Regions from separate parts of the Methylobacterium litchii genome, predicted to be linked through region 1. Evidence: riboswitches for the same ligand, from Rfam matches in the RefSeq annotation. Region 1 holds a riboswitch; the other holds the start of a gene.
The links. Region 1 has a riboswitch for fluoride ahead of AAHF99_RS06030 (CrcB family protein). Riboswitches for the same ligand answer to the same signal wherever they lie in the genome.

Region 1 (7,590 bases):
CAGCCCATCCCGGACCCCCGGGGGGCGGGCGTCGAGCACCCCGGCCGGGGGGCAGGGTCGATGGGGACCTCAGAGGCCCCCCAGAGCGTGCGGGGCGGCACTCGCCCGTCAACGCTTACTAACTCAAAGATTTCCCAAATGGGTCCGGCATTCCGCAGTTGGAAACGGGCCGAGCCATTGTCCGCGAAAGCGGACGCCCCCCGCGGAATGCTAATACGAGGACCCCGTGAAACAGCCCGGACCCAACATTGCCCACAGCGCCCGAGACATTGTCCGCAAATGCGGACGGTCCGCGCGGCTAGGTCGTGTCATCACCCGGCTGGCGGCGCTCACCAGGTACCACCGGGACGCCCGGTCCGCCTGGGTCAAATGCCGCGGCCTACCCGTGGTTGGGGGTAGGCGAAAGCCATAGTCCGCAAAAGCGGACGACCGCCGTCGAACGCAGATTTGAGAACGCCTTGGACCAGGCCACAACAGGCATTGGCCCTCGCCCAAGGGATCGTCCGCAAATGCGGACCCCACTCGCCGCGAAGTCGTGTCCTCAAAGTGGCCCTCCGGGATATGGCGTCCGCAAAAGCGGACGGACCTCTATCGACCCACGCCGGATTTACAGCCAGATCGACTGGCTGCCCCTGTCCGAAGGCAGCGTTCGCCCGACCCCGGGGCGCACGCTCGTCGTGATGCAGGTTTCGGGCAGCTCGCAGAGTTTCAACGCCGTGAACTCCTTGCGGGTGCTCGGGCGCTGGATGCGGATGATCACCGTCCCGAACCAGTCGTCGGTGCCGATGGCCTATAAGGAGTTCGACGATGCCGGCCGCATGAAGCCCGGGCCGCTCTACGACCGTGTCGTGGACGTCTGCGAGAAACTGATGAAGTTCACGCTGCTGACGCGCGGGTCGGCCGATGACCTGGCCGACCGCTACTCCGAGCGGCAGGAGCGCGAGCCGTAGCGATTGAAGGCGGTGGTCGCCGACATCGGTTTCGCAAAGCAGTAGGCGCCGTGGCTCGGCGACGGCGGATCAGGCGTGCCGCCAGACCTTCGTGGCGGAGAGGAGCAGGATCGCGGCCAGGGCCGGCAACAGCACGGGGCCCGGAACCAGGCCGAGCAGCAGGCCTCCCACGAAGGCTCCGGCCACCGACCCGACCGCCATGACCAGGACGAAGGGCCGTTCGCGGGCCAGCACGTCGAAGCTGCCGTCGCGGCTGTAGCGTGCGAACGCCGCGACCATGGTCGGCAGGCTCACCGCCAACGACAAGCTGCCGGCGAGCTTGACGTCGACGCCGAACAGCATCACCAGCGTGGGGATCAGGAGCTCGCCGCCCGCGACCCCGAGCAGGGCGGCCACAACGCCGATCACGAGCCCTGCGGCGACGCCGGCCGCGACAAGTGCCGCTCCGGCGAGCGCGGGCGCCCCTGAGCCTTGTGCATGGCCGGCCAGAAGCAGGCCCGCGATTGCGACTAGCAGGACCGCGATGACCCGGTGCAGGGTCGCCGAGCGAAGGCGCGTGGCCCAGCCCGCCCCGAGCCAGGCCCCGGCCAGGCTGCCGGCCAGCAGGTTCACGATGACGGGCCAGTGGGCGGCGACCTCGGCGAGCGGTATCGAACCCGCCCGGAACGGCAGGGCGCTCGCCACCACCACTAGGCTGGTCGCCTTGTTGACGATGACGGCCTCCAGGGCCGGGAAGCCGAAGGTGCCGATCAGGAGCGGCAGCCGGAACTCGGCGCCCCCGAGGCCGACGAGCCCCCCGAGCATTCCAATCAGGCCGCCGCCGAGGAACGCCGGGACTGGACCCCTCCTCGGTGCTGATCGCATCTCACCCTGCATCCTGCATCACCCCGTCCAGGTCCAATGCCTCCCGCACGCGGCTCCCGGCCGGCGAGCCGAGGACCTCCCCGGGTCGACCCGACTGAAGGGTCGTGCCGCGGTCGAGGACGCACAGGCGGTCGGCGAGCCTCACCGCCTCGTCGAGGTCGTGGGTCACGAGGACGATGGGAATGCGCAGGGTGGCACGAAGCTCGCCGAGCTCCTCCTGCAACCTTCGGCGCGTGCGCCGATCCACGGCGGCGAACGGCTCGTCGAGGAGCAGTACATCCGGGTCCCGTGCCAGGGCACGGGCGACCGCGACCCGCTGCTGCTGCCCGCCGGACAACGCGGACGGCCGACGTTCCCCCAGCCCGTCCAGATGGACCAGCCGGAGAAGCGCACGGGCCCGTTCCGCGCGTCTGGCTTCGGGCAGGTGACCCATTGCCGCCACGACGTTCCCGAGGGCCGTCATATGCGGGAACAGGGCGTAGGACTGGAACACCATTCCGACCCGTCGCCGATGCGGCGCGAGGTCGATCCCAGACCCCGTGTCGAGCCACGCCGTGCCGCCGCAGGTCACCTGTCCCTCCCCCGGCCGATACAGACCGGCGATGGTCCTGAGGACGGTCGTCTTCCCGCCGCCGGACGGCCCTACGAGCGCCAGGAGCTCGCTCGGCCCGCATGCGAGGTCCACCGCCAGCGGGATCGGCCCGTCCTGTCGCAGGCGGACGTGGAGGCCCGAGCGGTCATGCACGACGTCCGACCCGGCTCGAAAGGGTGTAGGTCAGGGTGAGGGCCGCCAGGGACAGGAGCAGCAGCAGGGCCGCCATGGACCCGGCGGCATCCATGTCGAACGCCTGCACCCGGTCGTAGATGGCGACCGCGACCGTGCGGGTCTCACCCGGGATCGAACCCCCGACCATCAGCACCACCCCGAACTCCCCGAGGGTGTGCGCGAAGGCGAGCACCAGCCCGGTGACGATGCCCGGCCAGGCCAGCGGCAGGTCGATGGCCCAAAGTATGCGCCACGGCGTCAGGCCCGACACCGCCGCGGCCTCGCGCACGTCGGTCGGGATGGCCTCGAAGCCCCGTTGCATGGGCTGCACGGCGAACGGCAGGTTGGCGATCACGGAGGCAAGGAGCAGGCCCGGGAAGCTGAAGGCGAGCGGATGCCCGAAAGCGGCCTGCCAAGCCTGTCCCAGGGGAGATGCCCCGCCGAACGCGGACAGGAGGTAGTACCCGAGCACGGTCGGCGGCAGCACCAGCGGTAGCGCCAGCAGCGCCTCCGCCAGCGAGCGCCCCCGAAAGCGCCGGAAGGCGAGCCACCGGCCAAGGACCACCCCGACCGGCAGAAGCAACAGGACGGTCAGCGCCCCGAGGCGCAGGGACAACGAGAGGGCCTGCCAGTCCATCCGCTCACGGCGCCTCGCCCGGAAGCACGAAACCGTACCTGCGCAGGATCTCGCGGGCCGGCGGGGATTGCATGTAGGCCTGGAACGCCTTCGCGGTCTCGCCGGCGTGGCGCATCAGGACCATCCTCTGGCGCAGTGGCTTGTGCCAGGCGGCCGGGATCAGCGCGTAAGAGCCGAGCTTCGACACCTCCGGCGATAGAACCAGGGAATAGGCGAAGATCCCGCCCTGGGTCGAGCCGGACGCCGCGAACTGTGCGGCCTGGGACACGTTCTCGCCCAGGACCAGAAGGGGCTTCGCCTCGTCCCACAGGCCCTGCGAGGCCAGCGCCTCCTCCGCCGCCCGTCCGTACGGGGCATGCTCCGGGTTGGCGATGGCGAACTTGCGCACCCGCCCGTCCCCCAGGGCGGCCTTGAGGTCGGTCATCCCGGCGTCGGGCTTCATTGGCGAGCCATGGGGAGCGAACAGCACGATGCGCCCCTCCGCGTAGAGGGCGCCGCGATCGACCGTCTTACCTGCATCGGCGAGCCGGAACACGAAGCCCTCGTCGGCCGACAGGAAGACCTGGAACGGCGCGTCCTGCGCCAGTTGCCGGGCGAAGTTGCCGGAGGACCCGTACGTGATTGCGAGTTCCTGGCCGGTGTCGGCCTTGAACCGCGTCGCGACCGAGTCGAGCGCGAACTTCAGGTCGGCGGCGGCCGCCACTTGCACGGGCGCATCCGCCCTGGCCCCTGCCACGGGGGCGAGCGTGAGGGCGGCGGCGATGAGGAGGGCAGGAATGCGAAGCATGCGCTGGACGATATAGCTGATCGGCTATATCGCAAGGGGCAGAACTCGCTTCCCCGGATCAATCTTCTCTTGGCTTGAGCAGCGTGGAGAGCCGCTCGACCTCGCTGGCCGCGGCCTTCGCGGCGGAGGCTTCCGTGCGCCGGTAGCCGTCGAGCACGGCATCGCCGGTCGCGGTCAGGCGCGCCCCACCCCCCGCCTTGCCGCCCTTGCTCTTCTCGACCAGGGGCTCGCGGAAAGCGGCATTGAGGGTTTCGATCAGGTACCAGGCGCGCTTGTAGCTCATGCCCATGCGGCGGCTTGCGGCCGAGATGGACCCGGTCTCGCGGATGCCTTCCAGAAGTGCGACCTTACCCGGCCCGAGCAAGGTGTCGGCCCGCAACTCGATACGTAGGCTGATGCGGGCTTCGTCCATCCCACCTCCCGTCAGGTGCCAATTGCCGTCAGGCTTCCGTACGACGCGCATACCCGAGCACCGCCAGGGCCGCGCCGGCTGCGGGCGCAGCCTTTCGGGCTTAGGTGCCGCTCCTCACGGTGACCCGGAACCTCGGCTCAGCGCGCCTGAGAACCGCCAGGGCATGAGCAGCCGCCGAAGGGCGAGCCGTGACGTGACGAATCGGCGACGCCGGCTTTCCAAGGTCGCACGGAAGGTCGATGGGCACGATGCGGCCAACTGCTCGGGCTGGCACTCTCAGCCGTCTTGCTGCCGCTGCTGGCGGGCATCCTGGTGATCTCCCCCTTCAAGGTCTGGCGGCACGCCTGACCGCGGGTGCCCCGAGCAGCGGTATGGATTTCGACGAGGCGGGCCGCCGGCGACCTCCTGCCGGCCGGGACGGTCCAAGCAAGGCGCCGTCCACCGTCAGACGCCTTTGACGCGTCGCGGCTTGGGGCGCTAAAGACCGCGCGCGTGATGGGAATGGAGCTTCCCGACAACCGCCCGTAAGGGCTGATGGCTCCTGCTGCGCGGGCACGAGGTGGCCCGTCCGTGGCGGGAGCGTGCCTGACGCCGCTCCGCCGCGCGGCGGGTTTCTTGCTGCCCCGGATCGAAAGGGTGAGAGGGCAGGCAATGGGCTTCGTGATCGTGTTTCTGGGGGCGGGATTTGGCGGCGCCCTTCGCCACGGGTAAACATCCTCGCGCTGCGCCTGCTGGGCGCAGGGGCCTTTCCCTACGGGACCTTGGGCATCAACGTGCTCGGCTCGTTCCTGATGGGCCTGATCGCCGAGTATTTCGCCCTCAGGTCCGGCCTGCCCATGCAACTTCGGCTGTTCCTGACCACCGGCATCCTCGGTGGCTTCACGACATTCTCGGCATTCTCCCTGGACGCCGCACTCCTCTTCGAGAAGGGCCAGGCCGGGGCCGCGTTCGCCTACGTGACCGGCTCGGTGGTCCTGGCCCTGGGCGCGCTGTTCCTGGCCCTGATGGTGGTGCGCGCCGCGGTCGGCGGAGGGGCGGCGTGAGCCCGTCGTGGGTGGGAACCCTCATCACCTTCCAGGTGACCTTTACGGAGTTGTTCATTGCCGCCACCGTGGTCGCGGCGGCCGCCTACAAGTTCGGGTGGCGCAGCGTGGCGCTCGGGTCCGCGCTCGGGGCGACCGGGGTGGCGATCCTGGCGGCGGTGTTGCAGGTGGCGGCGTACGGCATCGCCCTGCACTGGCTGGATTGGATTTCCGCCCTGCTGCTGCTCGGGTTCGGGGCTTATCTCGTCTACGAATTCATCTCGGGCTTCCGGGAGACGAACGACATCGCCCCCGTCGGCACCGGCTGGGCGCTGCCGCTCAACGCCGGCGGGATCGGCGTCGCCGCCTGGGCGCTGGCGGCGGAAGGGCTGGAGATCCTCGTGGTCTGGCTGGGGGTCTCGCTACGTGACGGGCCGGCGACCGCGACCCTCGGCGTCGGCCTTGGGCTCGTCGTGATCGCCATGCTCGGCATCGTCCTGCGCGGCATCGGCGTGTTCCGGCGTATCCCGCCCTACGTCCTGGACGGGGTCGCCGCCGTCGCGGTGACCGCCTACGGCCTGTACTTCCTGTACGAGGCCTTCGCAGCCGGCGGGGCCTGAGCCCGCCTCAAACCCTTAAGGCGACCAGGACGGCGCCGGCCGCGATGAGGCCGACGCCGATCCAGTTCACGGTCGCCAGCCGCTCGCCCAGGAACGCTGCGCCGAACACCGCGACCAACACCACGCTGAGCTTGTCGATGGGCGCCACGCGCGCGGCATCGCCGAGCTTCAGGGCGCGGAAGTAGCAAAGCCAGGAGCCGCCCGTGGCGAGCCCGGAAAGCACCAGGAACAGGTAGGTGCGTCGCGAGACGGTTGCGAGCGGCTGCCACTCGCCCGTGCCCACGAGGATCGCGCCGAGCACGGACAAGATCACCACGGTGCGGATGAAGGTCGCAAAATCGGAGTTCACGTTCTCGATACCGACCTTGGCGAAGATCGCCGTCAGCGCCGCGAAGGCGGCCGAGAGCAGCGCCCAGAACTGCCAGGCGAACACCAGGTTTCTCATCGCCAAATCCCTTGGTTGCGGCCGAGGCGAGACCCCTCCGGAGTTCCGGAGCCGCGCCTTCCGCCGTGCCTCGCGAGGTAATTGACGGCGATGGTGGATTAAGCCACCTTGCCCGACGTGGGATGGGGATGGAGCTCCCCGACAACTGCCGGGCCCGACGCCCGGACGATAGCTCCTACCGTGCGCTTCCGGGCGCGGGTAGGGCTGCGCCTGTCCCCACATCCGGCCGCGCACCTCCCGTAACCCGATCCCGTCGCCGGGATCCTGCGTGAGCCGTGTGCCGATGCGATCCCACCAACCGCCGCTCTGAGCCTGCCCCACGCGCGCGATTTCGCGCGCGTTTCGTCGTGCTCGAACGAAAAAAACGGCGAGGTCCGAAGACCCCGCCGCACCCAGCGAACTTCCCGAGCGGTAACTTAAGTCGTTCGCTAGATCTCAGTCTTACTTGTCGGAGAGGTCAGGATAGCTAAAACAAGCTTCGAGTCAACGGCAATAAACCGATAATCGAAGAAAATTGGCATCTTAGATCTTTTTAAAAAGCCAGTTTTACTTGGTCCTGGGAAGCGCATCGCTTGCCGGGTAGATTATCCATGCCTCAATAAGTAAATATGCTGACGGCACAAGAAAAACTGTCGCACTTAGAAGAATCTTATTGTAATCTCAAATGGCCTTGATAGACCTGCATCGCTCGCTTTCGACCTGAACGGAGGAACTTCGGGGATAGAAAAGCGGCGATAACGCGTGACATGACGCGTGGCCACGCCGAATTCTGGCCGCGGCGTCTGAACGGAGGAACGCGCATGAAAAAGATCGCCCTCGCGGCGTCAGTTGCCTATGCCGCCACCGTGCTGCCGGCCTCGGCCAACGACGACCTGATGAAGATGATGGAGAACCCCAACGACTGGGCGTTCCCCGGGCTGAACTATTCGAACACCCGCTTCTCGAAGCTCGACCAGATCAACACCAAGAACGTGAAGGACCTTCAGGTCGCCTGGACGTTCTCGACCGGCGTCCTGCGCGGCCACGAGGGCGCGCCGCTCGTGATCGGCAACGTCATGTACGTGCACACGCCGTTCCCGAACATCGT
Region 2 (7,590 bases), on a different contig from region 1:
CGAGCGGGTGGAGGGCGGCGCCTTGCGCGTCCCCGGCACCCTGGCCGCGAGCACGGGCACCGGCCACGAGGGCGCAGGGCGCGGCCGCCGCCGGGCCGCCCTGGTCTGGGGCCTGTGGATCTGCCTGATCGCCGCGCTCTCCGGGCCGCGCGTGGTGATGCCCTCGGCCGCGCTCCCGGCTTCGGGGCGCGAGATCATGATCGCCATGGATCTCTCCGGCTCCATGGAGCGGCGCGACTTCTCCCTCGACGGCGAGACCGTGAGCCGGCTGGCGGCGGTGAAGCGCGTCGGGGCCGACTTCATCCGCCGCCGGGCGGGGGACCGGATCGGCCTCGTCCTGTTCGCGGATCAGGCCTACGTCGCCGCCGGGCTGACCTTCGACACCGCCTCCGTCGCCCGCGCCCTGGAGGAGGCGACGATCGGCATTTCCGGCCGCTCCACCGGCATCGGCGACGGGCTCGGCCTCGCCCTGCGCCGCCTCGACCCGCGCGACGCGAACATTCCCGAGGGGCGCCCCGCCGCGACGAAGGCGGTGGTGCTGCTCTCGGACGGCGCCAACAATGCCGGCCAGACCGCGCCGAAGGACGTGGCCGACCTCGCCAAGGAGATCGGCGTGCGCGTCTACACCATCGCGCTCGGCCCCCGCGACCTCGCCGACGCCAACGGCGAGCAGGACGTGGTCGACAGCGAGACCCTGAAGACCATGGCCGAGACGAGCGGCGGGCGCTTCTTCCGGGTGAAGACCACGGACGACCTCGTCACCGTGGCGCAGGCCATCGACACCCTGGAGGGCGGGCGCACCCCGCCCCCGCCGCTGCCCCTGCGCAAGGATCTGTGGGTCTGGCCGGGCGCCCTGGCACTGGCCTTCGCCGTGGGGCTGCTCGCCGTGCGGAGGAGCGCATGACGCTCGCCGGACTCACCCTCCTGCGGCCCTGGTGGCTCGCGGCGCTCCCCATCGTCGTCGCCCTGGCGCTCTATGCCGTGCGCCGGGCGGCGCCGCTCGGCGATTGGGGCCGGGAGGTCGATCCCGCCCTGATGGCCTACCTCTCGCGCACCGGATCGGTGCTCGGCGGCAAGCGTGGCGCCAACCTCGCGGCGGGGCTCTGCGCGGCGGGTCTCGTCCTCGGCCTCGCCGGGCCGGCGGTGGAGCGCCGGGACACCGGCACGTTCCGCAACCTCGACGAGACGATCCTCGTCGTCGACCTCTCCCGCTCGGTCGCCGAGGGCGGCAACCTGCAGGGCGTGCGCGAGGCCGCCGCCTCCGTCGCGCAGGCCGCCGGCACCCGCCCCGTCGCCTTGGTGATCTATGCCGGCGACGCCTACCTCGCCGCCTCCCCCACCACCGACCGGGACAGCCTCGGCACCACGCTCTTCTCCCTCGACGCCGACACGGTGCCCGACCGGGGCAGCCACCCGGAGCGCGGCCTCGCGCTGGCCAGCCGGACCCTCGCCGAGGCCAACGTGATCGCCGCCAACGTAGTGCTGATCAGCGACGGCGACGGCATCGGCGAGGCCGCCCTGCGCGAGGCCGGGGCGATCCGCGCCCGGGGCTGGCGCCTCGACACCCTGTTCGTCCCCGCCACGAAGGCCCTGCCGCCGGGCGTGCCGAAGCCGGATCCGGGGCCCCTCCAGCGCCTCGCGGCGGCGGGTGGCGGCACCAGCGCCGAGATCCGTGCCGCGACCCCCGTGCTCGACGCGGTGGCTGCGCCCACCGCCCAGCACCTCGCGGCCGGCGGCTACGGCGTCGTCGCCTTCGCCGATCTCGGGCGTTGGCTGCTCGCCCTGGCGGCCCTACCCGCCCTCCTGCTGTTCCGACGGAGCGCCTGATGCCGGCCGCCCTCGCGTCACCCCGGACCCTCGGCCTGCCGCCGGCGTGGCGGCGGAGTGCGCGGATCGGCGGGCTCGTCCTCGTCGGCCTGGGGATCGTGACCCTCGTCGCCCTGTCGCAGCCGCGCACCGGTGTCGGGCGCCTGCTGATGAGCGTCCACCTGCCCGGCCTCGCCGCGCGGGTATTCGAGGACCCCGCTTGGCGGGCCGCCGCCGTCTACGAGGCGGGGCGGCTGGACGAGGCCATCACCCTGTTCCGCAACGGCGGGCGCCGGGCGAGCTACAACCTCGGCAACGCGCTCGCCCGCTCCGGCGACCTGCAGGGCGCCATCGCCGCCTACGACGAGGCCCTGCGCTTCAACCCCCGCGACGCGGACGCCCAGGCCAACCGCTCGCTGATCGCCCGGATGCTGGAAGAGGCGATCGACCGCGGCCCCGGCGGCGGCATCGCCAACGGCACGGCGCAGTACGGCGCCCGCTACAACAAATCCGCCCACCAGGACCCGAACGACGACGTCAACGCCTCGTCCAGCGGCGAGGGCCTTGCCGGCAACCGCGAAGCGAGCAGCAGCGCCTCGCTGCCCGGCAATAGCGCCGTCGCCCGGCGGGGCCGCTCCGAACAGGCTGCCATCGACTCGGCCGGCGGCAAGGCACGCGGCTCGGTGGGCGACGCCGCCGGGCGCGGCCGCTCCGGCACCGGCCCCGCCATGGTCGCCGAGGCCCCCGAGCGCGAGGCCCGCCGGGTGACGAAGAGCTTCGAGGCGCACGAAATCCGCCCCGACCGCCTGTGGCTCCAGACTCTGCCCGACGATCCCGGCCGCTACCTCAAGCTCCGCCTCAAGGCCGAGCAGGCCCGCCGCGTCGAGGCCGGCACCGCCATGCCCGCCGGGAGCAACCCATGGTGATTTTTTGGGACTGGGGTCGCGGGGTGCGGCGAGGGCGGACTGGGCTTCTCGCCGGGTTGCTGCTGGCCGGGATGTCGCTGCCTGCCCTCGCCGAGGTGGAACCCGGTGACCTCACCCTCACCGTCACCCCCGAACTGAACGGCGGGGCGACGCCCTACACCCGCGAGATGGTGCTCCTGAAGATCCACGGGGTCTACCGCCAGCCGATCCTGCTGGAGGAGGTGATCCAGCCGCCGCTCGCCAACTTCACCTGGACGCAGCTCGGCCGCGACCATTGGAGCAAGACCCGCCTCCCCGACGGCCAGACCGCCATCGCCTTCGACCGGACGGTGGCGATCTTCCCGCACCATGCGGGCGCGTTCACCATCGAGCCCTTCGTCCACCGGCTGACCGTCAACGACGTCGGCGAGCGCAAGGTGGTGGACGTGCGCTCGCAGCCGATCCCCTTCACCGTCGCCCCCTGGACCGCCCCGACCGGCGGCCCCGACGCGAAGGAGCCCTGGTGGCTCCCCGCCCGCGACGTGAGCATCACCGATTCGTGGAGCCGCGACCCGGAGACGGTGAAGATCTACGAGACCGTCCGGCGGACGGTGGTGCTGGAGGCGCAGGGGATGCTCGCCGAGGGCCTGCCGCCCCGGCCGGTCCTGCGCACGCGCGGCATCATCACCTTCGCCGGGCCGGTCGTCCGCGAGACCATCATCACCCCCGCCGGCCCCGTCGCCCGCGCCACCTATGTCTGGGACGTGAAGCCCGGCGTGCCGGAGGTGATCCCCCTCGACGCCATCGCCATCCCGTGGTTCGACACGGTCTCGCGCACCATGCGCGAGGCCGAGATCCCCGCTCGCCAGATCGGCGGCGGCCTGCCCGACCGGGAGACCGACGGGGCCAAGGGCGCCGCCGCCTCCGCGCTGATCGCCGTGGCGGCGGGCGTGCTGGCCTTCGGGCTCGGCCTCGCCCTCCTCGGCTTCCGCCGGGAACGGGGGACGCTCCGCCTGCCTGCCGTCATCGCCCGCGACCTGCGCCGGGCCGCCCGGACCGGCGACGCCAACGCCGTCCGCGCCGCCGTGGCGGCGGGCGAGGCCGCGATGCCCGCCCTCGCCCGCCGCTGGCGGGAGCGGCCCGAGACCCGCGAGGCGCTCGCCGCCCTCGACCGCGCCGTCTACGGCCCGACCGGAGGCGCGACGCCGGATCTCGTTGCCCTGGCCCGCGCCCTGACGAAGAGCGAGCCCGGCCGGGCATTCGGCCCCGCCCCCGTGCTGAAGCCCCTCGACGGACCTGCATGATGTTGCCTGTTTTTCAGGCAGGCTGAGGTTTTAAGCAAACGCTCAAGTCCTGAGCAAGCATCAATGTTTTGCACTATCTTGCGTCAACTGCATTCGCTCCGTAGACCGAACACCAACGGACGAAGAGTCCGCGTTTTCGCTGTCGCCCGGAGGACTAAACCGATGCCGCATACCACCGAAGTCAAGGACCGTTTCCGCACCCGTCTTGCCGCCGCCGATGCCCGCAGCAACGGCTTCCGGCAGAAGCTGCTGGACGACGGCACCCGCGCCCTCCAGCCGGTGATCGAGGTGCTGAACCTGATGGCGGAGGTGCTGAACGAAGAGCACAACGCCCATGGCTGCATCACCGGGACGGAGTTGCTGATCGACACCGACAACTTCGTCACGCTCTGTGCCAAGCTGCGCGGGGTCGACAGCGAGCAGAAGATCAAGATCAAGTACGGCCCCGAGCTCGGCGGCAAGAACTATATTTCGATTTCCGGCCTGCATCAGCGCTACAACGAGCGTCTCGTGCCGGGTTCGAGCGCCAGCGCGCATATCGGCCGGGTGATCGGCAGCGACATCCATCTCGACGAGCATCGCGGCGCCGACCTCGCGGAGGTGGTTCGCGACGTGATCGAGGATTTCTACGTCGCGCAGATCGAGCAGCGCAGCCACTTCGCCGTCGCGGCGTAGGGTTCAGGCCCTTTCCCTCGTCCCGCCCGTGCGTTAACGCTCGGCGGGATGGGGATGGAGCTCCCCGACAACCGCCTTGCCGGATGACCGGCCAGGGCTGATGGCTCCTACCGCAAGGGCGGCTTTCGCCTGCGGTGGGGGCGTGCCCGCATCGCGGCCGGGCCGCTCGTCCAACCGGGACGGGACAGGCATGATCAACACCCTCATCGTTTTCCTCGGCGCCGGGATCGGCGGCGGGTTTCGCCACGGATTCAACGTGGCGGTGTCGCGGACGCTGCCGGGCCTGGGCTTTCCCCTGGCGACGCTCCTCATCAACGTGCTGGGCTCGTTCCTGATGGGCGTGCTGGCCGAAGGCTTCGCCCTGCGCGGCGCAGCGGGCCACCCCGCCCGTCTGCTCCTGACGACGGGCGTGCTCGGCGGCTTCACCACCTTCTCGACCTTCTCCCTCGATGCCATCGCCCTGTACGAGCGGGGCGAGACGGCCCTGTCGGCCGCTTACGTCCTGGCCTCGGTCGCGGGCGGCCTCCTCGGCCTGATCGCCGGCATGGCCCTGGTGCGCGGCATCCTGAGCGCATCCTGACGGGGATCCCAAAGGGCAAGCCCTTTGGTGGGGTCCAGGGGCAAGGCCCCTGGATTATTCCGCGATGAACTTCATCCGGTGGTCGCGGTGCAGGTCGAGGATGGCGGCGGCCGTCTCCTCGATCGACCGGCGCGTCACGTCGATGGTCGGCCAGCGGTTCTTGATGAACAGCCGCCGGGAGGCGGTGATCTCGTCGGCCACCGCCTCGCGGTCGACATACATCGAACTCTCGTCGGCGTTCAGGCTCGACAGCCGGTTCTGGCGGATCTGGATGATCCGCTCCGGCGAGGCGAACAGCCCGACTATCAGGGGCTTGCGCGCCGCCTCGATGGCCGGCGGCATCGGCATGCCCGGTACGAGGGGCAGATTCGTGGTCTTCAGGCCCCGGTTGGCGAGGTAGATCGAGGTCGGCGTCTTCGAGGTGCGGCTGACGCCGAGCAGGATGACGTCCGCCTCCTCCAGATCCTCCGGCAGGTTGCCGTCGTCATGGGCGAGGGTGAAGTTCATCGCGTCGATGCGCTTGAAGTACTCGGCGTTCAGCATGTGCTGGGCGCCGGGACGTGCCGCCTTCTGCGTGCCGAGGTAGGATTGCAGCAGGTCGTGGACCGGCTGCAGCACCGACAGGCAGGGCGAGCCGGATTCCCGCGCCGCCATCTCCAGCCGCTGGCCGAGGTCGCCCCCCACCAGGGTGTAGAGCACGAGGCCCGGCGCGGCGCGGATCTCCGAGATCACCCGCTCCAGCTGCGAGGCGGAGCGCACGAGGGGGTAGACGTGCTCGATGGCCGAGACGCCCTCGTACTGCGCCGCCGCCGCGCGCCCGACATTGATGAGCGTCTCGCCGGTGGAATCCGACACGAGATGTAGGTGGAAGTAGCTGCGGCCCATACGCGGCGTCTCCGGCCGGTTCGGTTATCCAACGGCGACCGCCGGGGAGTCGATAAGTGTGGATAGGCAGGCCCGGTCGGCCGGTCCAGAGCAGAACCCCGTCCGGCTATCGACTCCTGCATACACAGGCCGTCAAATCGGGGCGGATTCCGCACCCGGTTCGGGAAAAGCCGGACACGCGGGGTCCGGACCGGCTCACCACCCGGCGCAAGGCCTTGAGCAGGAACCCTCTTCCATCATCTTCGCGCAAATCCTTTAAAGCTCCGTTAACGGCGCCGAACCGGGGATCGGGTGTGGATACGGTTGCGCTCCCGCTCATCAGCCTCCAAGAGAAAAAACAGAGTCTAAGATTCTCTCTCTCTCTTTATGAGAGGTCCCCTGGGGATCGTCGCGACCGGGCCGGTTGGCGAAGAAACGGGTACGGGAGCGCATGACGGTTCAACCGGACAGGACGATGCTGAAGGTGCTCTCGGGCGAGGCGGTCTGGCCGCCTCCGGCCTGGATGATGCGCCAAGCGGGACGCTATCTGCCGGAGTATCGGGCCACCCGGGCGACGGCGGGCTCCTTCCTCGACCTGTGCTACACGCCCGACTTCGCCGTGGAGGTGACGCTCCAGCCGATCCGCCGCTTCGGCTTCGACGCGGCCATCCTGTTCTCGGACATCCTCGTCGTGCCCCACGCCCTCGGGCAGGACGTGCGCTTCGTGGAGGGCGAGGGCCCGCGCCTCGATCCCCTGAGCGACCGCGCCGCCTTCGAGCGTTTGCGCGAGGCGGGCGACGGGGCGGTGATGACCCACCTCGCCCCCGTCTTCGAGACGGTGACGCGGCTGCGGGCCGAACTGCCGGCGGAGACGACGCTGCTCGGCTTCTGCGGCGCGCCGTGGACCGTGGCGAGCTACATGATCGGCGGCCGGGGCACCCCCGACCTCGCCCCCGCCCGGGCGCTCGCCGAGGGCGACACGGCGCTGGTGGACGAACTGATCGACCGCCTCGTCACGGTGCAGACCGACTACCTCGTGCGCCAGCTCGAGGCCGGCGCCGACGCCGTGCAGATCTTCGAATCCCATGCCGGCACCCTGCCCAAGGCGGTCCCCGCCTCCGCCGACGTGGTCGAGCCGGTGGGCGACGTCACCGAGAGCGCCCTGCCGGGCGGGGCGGTACCGGACGCCCTCACCCGCTGGTCGCTCCGACCCATCGCCCGGATGATCGCGGGGGTCCGCGCCCGGGTGCCGGGCGCCAAGATCATCGTCTTCGCCCGGGGCTCCGGCCTCGACGGCCATGCCCGCGTGGTGCCCGAGACCGGCGCCGACGCGGTGGGTGTCGATTGGGGCGTGGATCTGAAGGCCCTGCGAGGCCGCGTACCGGCCTCGACGGTCACGCAGGGGAACCTGCACCCCGAAACGCTGATCGCGGGTGGCGCGGCCCTGGACGCGGCC

Region 2: it holds a riboswitch for fluoride, as region 1 does, so the genes downstream of both, crcB (fluoride efflux transporter CrcB) here and AAHF99_RS06030 (CrcB family protein) in region 1, are expected to answer to the same signal.

The regions. Positions count from the first base shown of each region.
Region 1 is NZ_JBBXMY010000002.1:181,357-188,946, forward strand. It holds partial or broken gene AAHF99_RS06000 (NAD(P)H-dependent oxidoreductase) at 612-950, shown strand; gene AAHF99_RS06005 (sulfite exporter TauE/SafE family protein) at 1,020-1,814, opposite strand; gene AAHF99_RS06010 (ABC transporter ATP-binding protein) at 1,816-2,559, opposite strand; gene modB (molybdate ABC transporter permease subunit) at 2,552-3,217, opposite strand; gene modA (molybdate ABC transporter substrate-binding protein) at 3,222-4,004, opposite strand; gene AAHF99_RS06025 (winged helix-turn-helix domain-containing protein) at 4,063-4,416, opposite strand; fluoride riboswitch at 4,905-4,967, shown strand; gene AAHF99_RS06030 (CrcB family protein) at 5,190-5,459, shown strand; gene AAHF99_RS06035 (hypothetical protein) at 5,456-6,058, shown strand; gene AAHF99_RS06040 (EamA family transporter) at 6,066-6,503, opposite strand; fluoride riboswitch at 6,619-6,688, shown strand; gene xoxF5 (lanthanide-dependent methanol dehydrogenase XoxF5) at 7,304-7,590, shown strand, end outside.
Region 2 is NZ_JBBXMY010000001.1:130,882-138,471, forward strand. It holds gene AAHF99_RS00655 (VWA domain-containing protein) at 1-904, shown strand, start outside; gene AAHF99_RS00660 (vWA domain-containing protein) at 901-1,827, shown strand; gene AAHF99_RS00665 (tetratricopeptide repeat protein) at 1,827-2,732, shown strand; gene AAHF99_RS00670 (hypothetical protein) at 2,726-4,015, shown strand; gene AAHF99_RS00675 (hypothetical protein) at 4,178-4,690, shown strand; fluoride riboswitch at 4,732-4,807, shown strand; gene crcB (fluoride efflux transporter CrcB) at 4,881-5,270, shown strand; gene AAHF99_RS00685 (pyruvate, water dikinase regulatory protein) at 5,325-6,155, opposite strand; gene AAHF99_RS00690 (uroporphyrinogen decarboxylase) at 6,586-7,590, shown strand, end outside.